DNA from 3 places in the Kitasatospora sp. NPDC057518 genome. Region 2 is predicted to be linked to each of the others. Evidence: riboswitches for the same ligand, from Rfam matches in the RefSeq annotation. Region 2 holds a riboswitch; each other region holds the start of a gene.
The links. Region 2 has a riboswitch for cyclic di-AMP ahead of ACFU7Z_RS17345 (transglycosylase family protein). Riboswitches for the same ligand answer to the same signal wherever they lie in the genome.
Positions count from the first base shown of each region.

Region 1: linked by a shared signal. The riboswitch ahead of ACFU7Z_RS05495 (NlpC/P60 family protein) and the one ahead of ACFU7Z_RS17345 (transglycosylase family protein) in region 2 are both predicted to bind cyclic di-AMP.
Region 3: linked by a shared signal. The riboswitch ahead of ACFU7Z_RS14995 (transglycosylase family protein) and the one ahead of ACFU7Z_RS17345 (transglycosylase family protein) in region 2 are both predicted to bind cyclic di-AMP.

Region 1 is NZ_JBHVEU010000032.1:10,749-14,014, forward strand. It holds gene ACFU7Z_RS05495 (NlpC/P60 family protein) at 53-1,168, opposite strand; cyclic di-AMP (ydaO/yuaA leader) riboswitch at 1,179-1,332, opposite strand; gene ACFU7Z_RS05500 (C40 family peptidase) at 1,671-2,708, opposite strand; gene ACFU7Z_RS05505 (NYN domain-containing protein) at 2,909-3,266, opposite strand, start outside.
Region 2 is NZ_JBHVEU010000147.1:197-3,462, forward strand. It holds gene ACFU7Z_RS17340 (hypothetical protein) at 1-97, opposite strand, end outside; gene ACFU7Z_RS17345 (transglycosylase family protein) at 394-1,785, opposite strand; cyclic di-AMP (ydaO/yuaA leader) riboswitch at 1,772-1,942, opposite strand; gene ACFU7Z_RS17350 (hypothetical protein) at 2,394-3,266, opposite strand, start outside.
Region 3 is NZ_JBHVEU010000118.1:16,750-20,015, forward strand. It holds gene ACFU7Z_RS14990 (cytochrome P450) at 1-972, shown strand, start outside; cyclic di-AMP (ydaO/yuaA leader) riboswitch at 1,194-1,362, shown strand; gene ACFU7Z_RS14995 (transglycosylase family protein) at 1,368-2,273, shown strand; gene eno (phosphopyruvate hydratase) at 2,629-3,266, shown strand, end outside.

The sequences.
Region 1 (3,266 bases), on a different contig from region 2:
CAGGCCCGGCCTCCCCTGGGGGAGACCGGGCCTGGAGACGTCCGAGCGGGGATCAGACCCGCACGATGCCGGTCAGCGGCATGTTGGTGACCGCCTCGTAGCGCACCGACGCGCCCGGCTTGGGGGCGTGCAGCACCTGGCCGTTGCCGGCGTAGATGCCGACGTGGTGGGCGTCGGTGTAGAAGATCAGCAGGTCGCCGGGCTGGGCCTTGGAGAGGTCCGTCCCGAGCCGGGTGCCGGCCGAGGCCTGCGCCTGCGAGGTGCGCGGCAGCGACACGCCGGCCTGGTTGTACGCCCAGACCATCAGACCGGAGCAGTCGAAGGAGCCCGGGCCGGTGGCGCCCCAGACGTACGGGCTGCCGATCTTGGAGGCGGCGGCGGACAGCGCGGCGGCACCGCGCGAGCTGCCGGGGGCCACGTTCACCGGAGCGGTGGTCGTGGGGGCCGAGAGGCTGCCGCGGCTGTTGTCGCGGGAGGCGCGGTCGGCCTGCTGCTGCTGGGCCTGGGCGGCGTCGGCCTTGGCCTTGGCCTCGGCGGCGGCCTTCTCCTCGGCCTGGCGCAGCGCCTGGCGGTCCTGCTCGGTCAGCGTGTTGAGCAGGTCCTGGGCCGCCTTCAGCTTGCCCTGGACCTCGTCCTTGGAGGCCTTCAGCTGCTGGGTGGTCGACTCCAGCTCGGCGAGCTTGCCCTGGGCCTCGTTGCGGTCCTGGTCGAGCTTGCGCTGCTGCTCCTGGAGCTCCTTCAGCTGACCCTTCTGGGTGCTGCCGGCCTGGTTCAGCGCGTCGGCCTGGCTGAGGAAGCTGTCCGGGCTGGAGGAGAACATCAGCTGGACGGTGGGGGATATCCCCCCGTTGCGGTACTGCTCGCCGGCGATCTCGGCGAGGCCGCCCTGGAGCTCGGTGACCTGGGCCTGCTGACGGGCCACCTGGTCCTGCAGGCCGGAGACCTGCTTCTCCAGGTCCTGCTGCTTGGCCTGGGCGGCGTTGTAGTTCTCGGTCGCGACCTCGGCCTGCTCGTTGAGCTGGTCGACCTGCCCCTTGACCTGTTCCTTGGTCGGCTGCGGGTCCGCGTGGGCACCCTGCGCGGAGAGGACGACGGCTGCGGCGGCGACGCCGGTCAGGATCGAGACCCGGGCGCGGCCGGCGGGCTTGGGACGACGATGGGACGCCACGAAGGCGGACTCCTTCTTCCTACGGCCGCCTACCGGGTGAGCTGACGGGTTCGGGCCGGAAGCATGCCCTACGACGCCTCACGGCCGTTCCACCGGCCGACCTGGCGCCGATTCACCCCGGAGGAACGTGGTTCCCCGGCTCCGCTCCGCAGCGCCCCCTACCACTGGGCTCCCCTGTCGGACAGTCGCTTCGACCTGTCCCGCTGCCTTGCGAACTCGACGGTAACCACCGCCGCCACCCTGGCTGGGCGATCGACAGTGCGGTGGTTCGGAGCATGACCCTAGTAACTGAACCGTGATCGGTTCAAATCCTTGTCAGAAAAAAGACAGAAGATTACCCAAGTTCCTTTGTGAAAATGACCGATGGTGACCATTGACGCACATAAGGCTGATCGGTTCTCACCATGTGGTCGTCGAAGGGCCGGAAACCCGAAACGCCACCCCGAACGGGGGTGGCGCTTTTCACAGGCCCCCGCGGGAGCCTCCCGGGCGTGTCGGTCCGTCAGACCCGGCGGATGGTGTTGATCGACATCGCGTCGGCCTTCATCACCTTCACCACGTCACCGGTGTGCGGCGCGTGGACCACCATGCCGTTGCCGATGTACATCCCGACGTGGTGCATGTCGGGGCCGTAGATCACCAGGTCGCCCGGCTGGGCCTGGTCCAGCGAGGGGATCCGGGTGCCGTAGTGGCCCTGCTCCTGCGAGGTGCGCGGCAGCGAGACGCCCGCCTGCCCGTACGCCCAGACCATCAGGCCCGAGCAGTCGAAGGTGGTCGACCCGGTGGCGCCCCACACGTACGGCGAGCCCTGCTTGCTCATCGCCTTGGCCAGCGCCGTGGCCGCGTAGCCGCTGGCCGGCGGCAGGCTGCCGAGGTCGACCCGGTCGCTGCCGCGCGAGGCGCGGTCGTCCTGCGCCTGCTGGGCCCGCAGCGCGGCGCGGTCGGCGGAGCTCAGCGAGTTCAGCAGGTCCTGGGCGGCCTTCAGCTTGGTGTTGACGTCCGACTTGGCCTGGTTCAGGTCCTTGGTGGTGGTGTCCAGCGAGGCGAGCACGGCGGCCGCCTCGGTCTTCTCCTGGTCCAGCCGGCGCTGCTGGTCCAGCAGCCCCTTGAGCGCCTCGGCCTGACTGGTGCTGGCCTGCTGGACGGTGGAGGCCTTGTCCAGGTAGCCGGACGGGTCCGAGGAGAGCATCAGCTGGACGGACGGGTCGATGCCGCCGCTGCGGTACTGCTCGCCCGCCACCTCGGCGAGGCCGCCCTGGAGCTGGGTCATCTGCTCCTGGCCGCGGGCCACCTGGTCCTGCAGCTGGTCGGCCTGCTTCCGCAGCTGGTCGGCCCGCTCCTTGGCGCCGTTGTACTTCTCGGCCGCCTGCTCCTGCTCCTCCTGGAGCTGGTCGATCTGCGCCTTGACGTCCGTCTTGTTCGGCTGCGGCGCGGCGTGCGCGGCCACCTGGGCGGAGAGGGCGACCGCGGTCGCAGCGGCCGCGGTGAGCACGGAGATCCGTGCGCGGCTCGGCTGCTTGGGACGGCGGTGGGAGGCCAAGGGACCGGCTCCTTCTTCCAACGGGCTCACCTGATGGGATGAGATTCCGGAAAATAGGTTTGACGCCAGACCCTAGTGAAGATCTATCCGTTTTGCCACTCCCCCGAAGGCGTGAACTCCGGTCCCCACACTGACTTCACCGGACTCGCACAACACTCCGAAACAGGCCCTGACCAGGCATCATGCGAACCTCCCCGGGTTCAGGGCCGGGCCAGCCGGTTCAGCAGCAGCACCGACGCCACGGGGCGCGCGCCCGCCTTCCGCACGCCCTCCGCGACCTCCCGGTCGGTGGACACCACCACCACCGGACGGCCCTGCGGCTCGGCCCGCACCAGACGGCGGATCAGCTCGTCGGCCGTCTCCCCGGTCCGGCTGAACCGCACCCGGACCCCGCGCGGTGGCGCCATGATCACCGGGACGTCCAGGTCCTGCCCGTCGAACACGCAGGTGACCTCCGCCTGGGTCCGCTGGGCCAGCATCGCCAGCCCGCCCAGCAACCGGATCCGCTGCTGCTCCAGCGGCAGCGTCGGATAGCCGGTCTTGGTCACGTTGTAGCCG
Region 2 (3,266 bases):
GAACCAGTTCGACGGCGTCCTGGGGGCTCTTGGTGCCGGAAAGCATCATCGCGTCGATCGCGAGGTTCGCGTCGAGGGTGACGGTGACCTGGGCCATGTGACTCCTCCTCGGGTGCAGAGCAGCAGCATGCCCGCTGGGGCGGCGATCCACCACGGAACGGGGCGGAACCGCGGTCGGGAACGGTCGGGCACGCCGGGGCCCCGGGAACGCCGGAACCCCCGGGGAGGAGCGACCAGACTCTCCCCGGGGGTGGTGGGCGGTCAGCGTTCGGACGACGGCCGACAGCTGACGGATAACAGCTGACAGATGTTGAAAGCTGTCAGCTGTTATCTGTTACCCGTCAGCTGTTACCGGAGGTCCGTCAGCCGTGGACCGTGGACCGTGCGCCGTCCTCAGACCCGGCCGGCGAAGTCCGGGGCCCAGTTGGCGATGCTCTGCTCGCGGACACCCGAGCTCGGGTTGGCGGCCTCGACGTACTTGCCGTTGCCGACGTAGATCGCGACGTGGTAGACGCCGGAGTCCTTGCCGTTGTTGGACCAGAACAGCAGGTCGCCCGCCTGGAGGCTGTCCAGCGAGACGTGGGTGCTGGCGGCGGCCTGGTCGGCGGCGACGCGCGGGACGGAGATGCCCGCGGCGCGCAGCGCGGCCTGGGTCAGGCCGGAGCAGTCCCAGCCGCCGTTGCCGGTGCCGCCGTAGACGTACGCCTGACCGACCTTCGACTCGGCGAAGGAGACCGCGGCGGCCATGCTGCCGGTCGCGGCCGGCGCCTGGGTCTGGGTCTGCGTCTGGGCCTGGGGCTGCGGAGCGGGCTTGGTGGCGGGCTTCGCGGCCGGCTTGGTGGACGGCTTGGCGGCCGGGGCCTCCGGCTGCGCGGTCGGCTGGGCGTTCACGGCACCGCCGTTCGCGGACTGGCCGGACTTCTGCGAGCGGTCGAACCAGGTGAAGTCCGAGCCGGACGTGCCGGCGGAGGACTGGCCGGCCCGGGCCTGGCCGTTGCCGCCGAAGGAAAGCTGCTGGCCCGGGTAGATGGTGTCCGGACCCTCGGTCAGGGTGCCGCGGTTGAGGTCGTACAGCCGCTGCCAGCCGCCCTGCACCTTGTGCTGGTCGGCGATCGCGGACAGCCAGTCGCCCTCGACGACGGTGTAGTCGCCGCCCTGGGCCTGCTGCTGGCGCTTCTGCACCCAGTCGCTCCGGTTGCCGGAGGCGGCGGAGTCGGTGGAGGCCTGTGCGTCGCCCTGGGCGGGCGCGGCGGGCTTCGCGGCGGGGGTCTGCGGCTGCGCGGGCTTGGCGCTGGGCTTCGCGGCCGGAGCGGCCGGCTTGGCGCTCTGGGCGGGCGCGGCGGGCTTGGCGGCGGTCGAACCCGCCGAGGTGTCAACGGCGGCCGCGGCGCCGCCCTTGGTGAGCCCGGCCTGGACCGAGCAGACCGGCCAGGCGCCGGGGCCCTGCGAGGCGAGGACCTTCTCGGCGACGGCGATCTGCTGGTCCTTGGTGGCCAGGTCGGCACGGGCCGCGTAGGCCGTGCCGCCGAAGGCGGACCAGGTGCTGGAGGTGAACTGGAGGCCGCCGTAGAAGCCGTTGCCGGTGTTGATGCTCCAGTTGCCGCCGCTCTCGCACTGGGCGACCTTGTCCCAGGTGGCGACGGAGGCGGCCGAGGCGGTGCCGGTGGTGAGGCAGGGGACGGTGAGGCCGACGCCCGCGACGCCGAGGGCGGCGATCACGCGACGGGTACGGCCGGACAGACGGGTGCCGTTGGTGGGCAGCATGAAGACGTGGTCCTCTCCCACGCCTGCGAGGTGAGCTGTCGGATTCGGGCTGGAGTTGCCCGGCCGTGCGGTGAGCACGGCTTCACCCCTAGCCCTGGACCGTTCCGGAGAGCGGTCCGGGGCGACTTACCTGTGGGTCCCCCGCTCCTGCCGTGGTGCGTTTTCGCGCTTCCAGGACATCCGACGGCAGGACTCGGCGTTGCGGATGACCGGGTTCGTGTGGTCACGAACGGGGAGCACGTTAATCAGACTTAAGTTCAAACTGCAAACCACTGTGATGTGCATCACGGTTTAGTGGAAACTGCCAAAATTGCCACTCACCATGATCGTAAATGATCGTTTTCAGGCAATGCTGTTGTGGAAGCCGACAACTGGCTCCGCCTCAGGAGTGGCGTGACGGTGTGTCGAATCGCGGAGTGGCGCACTCCGGCGGGTGGGGGAGCGGTCGCGATCGGAGCATGTGAATCCGCGCTCCCTATTTCCTTTCAAATAGCGCCAGAACGGACATTCCCCTTCATTGCCGGGTGACTCCCGTACGGGACGGACGGGGTGGGGGGAAGTACGCGGAAGGGCCCGGAACGCGATCCGTTCCGGGCCCTTCGGTGCGCGCGAACCCGCGCGCGGTGTCCTTATCGTCCGCCAGGCCCCTCGGCGGCCGCGTGGGCGCCACGGGAGCCCTCCACGACCCCCTCGGCCTCGGCGGCGGCCGCCGCCTCCGCCTCGGCCCGCGCCAGGTCCTCCGGGGACGGCGTGGGCAGCGCGGCCAGGTAGGTGGAGGCGATCAGCTGGCCGACCGACGGGTAGGCGCCCAGCGGCGCGGCCGACGGGCAGCCGGTCTCCTCGGCGGCGGTGGCGAGCAGCTCGGAGTCCGCCTCCGGGCCGATCACCAGCGGGGCCAGCGCCGGGCGCTGCGAGCCGGTGTCCTTGAGGTGGTTGACGGCCGCGGCCACCGAGCCGGGCACGTCGAGCGCGGCGGCGACGACCGGCACGGCCAGCCGGGCGGCCAGCAGCACGCCGGTGATGCCGGCCGCGGCGGCCGCGTCCTCGCCGCCGACGGTGGTCAGCACCACGCCGTCCGCGGCGGTCGCGATGGCGAACAGTCGGGCGCGGTCGGCCCGGGCCAGCCCGGCCTCGGAGAGCCGGACGTGCACGGCCTCGGCCAGCAGCGGGTGCGGGCCCAGCGGGTCGGTGACGGGCGCGCCGTACTCGGCGGCGAGCGCGTGAAGCCCGGTCAGGAAGGTGTGCGGGCCGGGCACCAGTGGCACCAGGACGGGCATGGGCCGCCCGGCCTCGGCGGCCAGGGCCAGCAGCTCGGCCACGGTGCGGTCCTCGCCGCTCGCGCCCGCCGCACCGTCACCGGGGAGGTAGCCGACGGCGGTCTGGACGCCGTTCTGCTCGGTGCGGACGATCGAGAGCAGCTCCTCGACGACCGAGCGGGACTCGGGCCCGGCGGTCGCGGGCACGGCGAGCACCAGGGCCGGGGCGCCGGCCGGGATCTCGGG
Region 3 (3,266 bases), on a different contig from region 2:
TTCACCCCGCGCCGGGTGGCCGAGTTCGAGCCGCGGGTGCAGCAGCTCACCGACCGGTTGATCGACGGCTTCGCGCAGCGCGGTTCGGCGGACCTGATCCACGAGTTCGCCTTCCCGCTCCCCATCTACGCGATCTGCGACATGCTCGGGGTGCCGGCCGAGGACCAGGACGACTTCCGCGACTGGGCCGGGATGATGATCCGCCACGGCGGGGGCCAACGCGGCGGCGTGGGGCGGGCGGTGAAGCGGATGCGGGCGTACCTGCTGGAGCTGATCCACCGCAAGCGGGCGGACCTCGGGGACGACCTGATCTCGGGCCTGATCCGGGCCGGCGACCACGGTGAGCACCTGACCGAGAACGAGGCCGCGGCGATGGCCTTCATCCTCCTGTTCGCGGGTTTCGAGACCACCGTGAACCTGATCGGCAACGGCACCTACGCGCTGCTGCGCAATCCGGAGCAGCGCCGGCTGCTGCAGGAGTCGGTGGTGCGCGGGGAGAGCGCGCTGCTGGAGACCGGGATCGAGGAACTCCTGCGCTACGACGGGCCGGTGGAGCTGGCGACCTGGCGGTTCGCGACCCGTCCGCTGACCATCGGCGGGGTGGACATCCCGGTCGGCGACCCGGTGCTGGTGGTGCTGGCCGCGGCGGACCGCGACCCGGCCCGGTTCGCGGCGGAGAACACCCTGGACCTGGCCCGGAAGGACAACCCCCACCTGGGCTTCGGGCACGGCATCCACTACTGCATCGGCGCTCCGCTGGCGCGGCTCGAAGGGCGTGCCGCGCTGGCCACGCTGCTTTCCCGGCTGCCCGATCTGCGGCTCGCGGAAAGCCCGGAGAATCTGCGCTGGCGGGGTGGTCTGATCATGCGTGGCCTGCGCGAACTCCCGGTGGAATTCAGTCCGGAGAGCCGTTCCCCGCACGCCCCTCCGCACCCCGTTCCGGATGCCTCTTCGACGCCTCCGACCTGCTGAGATCACGCTGACGGGAGGTCGCCGATCGCCCGCCGACGGGGGTGTGAACACCCATCAATCCGGACATAACGCCGCTGTTGGTAGGCGATCGGACACGGGCCGTAATTGTTGTGTGATATCGGTGATATGAGCTTGTGATTGGTCTGATGATCTGTCTACTCTCCCTGGAGTTCGCAGCTGCGGACCTCGTACGCGGAACGCCGAATCCTGCCCGCCGCGTCACGGGAAACCGACCAGAACCCTGGGCAGGGGCGGGGGAACCAGGTTTGTTGCCGTCTCCCCACGGCTTGGGGTGAAGCCGCCCGAGCGGAATCGTTTCCGCGTACGGCGGCCGGGCCACCTCCCGGTCCGAACCCGACAGCTCACCTCGCAGGCGTACGGAGAGGGACCTCTTCATGCTGTTCGTTGGAACTGGCCGTCACCGTCGTCGCACCCAGGCCGAGAAGGCCATCGCCGTCGCCGGTGTGGCCGGCGTCGGACTCGCGATGCCGCTCCTCACCGCCACCGGCGCCTCCGCCGCCCCGGCCTCCACCTGGGACTCCGTCGCCCAGTGCGAGAGCGGCGGCAACTGGAGCATCAACACCGGCAACGGCTTCTACGGCGGCCTCCAGTTCACGTCCAGCACCTGGAAGGCGTACGGCGGCACCGCCTACGCGGCGCAGGCCAACCAGGCCAGCAAGGCCCAGCAGATCTCGGTCGCCGAGAAGGTGCTGGCCTCGCAGGGTCCGGGCGCCTGGCCGGTCTGCTCCCAGAAGGCCGGTCTGACCAAGGGCGGTGCCCCGGCCTCGGTCGACACCTCCTCGGACGCCAAGCCGCAGTCCGCCCCCAAGCAGCAGGCCCCGAAGCCCGCCGCCAAGCCCGCCGAGAAGCCGGTCGCGCAGAAGCCCGCCGCCCAGAAGCCGGCCCAGAAGCCCGCCGCGCAGCCGGTCCAGCAGGTCGCCCCGCAGCAGCAGGCGCAGCCGCAGACCCCGGGCTTCTCCGGCAAGGCCGGCTGGGACGCCGACGCCAAGGTGTACTGGTACCAGAACAACGGTGGCTGGTACTGGACCAGCCACCAGAGCGTCTACCAGCAGTACGCCGGCCAGGCCGCCGCCCAGCCGCAGTACGCCCCGCGCGCCGCGCAGCAGGCCCCGCAGGCCGCCGGCCACGACTACACCGTCCGTGCCGGTGACACCCTGTCGACCATCGCCGCCGCCCAGGGCGTGTCCGGCGGCTGGAGCGCGCTGTACGAGCAGAACCACTCCACCGTCGGCGGCGACCCGAACCTGATCATGCCCGGCCAGGTCCTGCACCTCGGCTGAGCCGCCCCGCCCGACGCCGGGAGTGCCCGCGGCCGGCAGCACCCCGAGACCGGGGTGCCCGCCGGGGGCGCCCGCCACCGCGCCGGAGCGCTCGGCGCCGACGCCGCTCCACCCCGCCGTCCGAAGGGGGCCGGTCCTACCGGTCCCCTTCGTCCGCATTCGCCCGCTCCGGTGGGACAAGCTGGGACAAGCAGGTGAACTACCGGTGGGTAGCAGGGCCACACGGTGAGACGGGACCGAGGCCGACGCGGCCACGGCAGCCCGGGCGGTTAGGCTCTGGTCGTAACGACTCCGCAATCGTCCTGCTGGCAGCACCACCGTCAGACCGGACCCTGCTCTCGCAAGGAGATGCCTCGTGCCGTCCATCGATGTCGTCGTAGCCCGTGAGATCCTCGACTCCCGCGGCAACCCCACGGTCGAGGTCGAGGTCGGCCTCGACGACGGCAGCACGGGTCGTGCCGCTGTCCCGTCGGGTGCCTCCACCGGTGCCTTCGAGGCGCTGGAGCTGCGCGACGGCGACAAGAACCGCTACTTCGGCAAGGGCGTCGAGAAGGCCGTCCTGGCCGTCATCGAGCAGATCGGCCCGGAGCTGGTCGGCTACGACGCCACCGAGCAGCGCCTGATCGACCAGGCCATGCTGGACCTGGACGCCACCCCGGACAAGTCCTCGCTCGGCGCCAACGCCATCCTGGGCGTCTCGCTGGCCGTCGCGCACGCCGCCTCCGAGGCCAGCGACCTGCCGCTGTTCCGCTACCTGGGCGGCCCGAACGCGCACGTCCTGCCGGTCCCGATGATGAACATCCTCAACGGCGGGTCGCACGCGGACTCCAACGTCGACATCCAGGAGTTCATGATCGCCCCGATCGGCGCGGAGTCCTTCTCCGAGGCCGTCCGCTGGGGCGTCGAGGTCTACCACACGCTCAAGGGCGTGCTGAAGGAGCGCGGCCTGTCCACCGGTCTGGGCGACGAGGGCGGCTTCGCCCCGAACCTGGA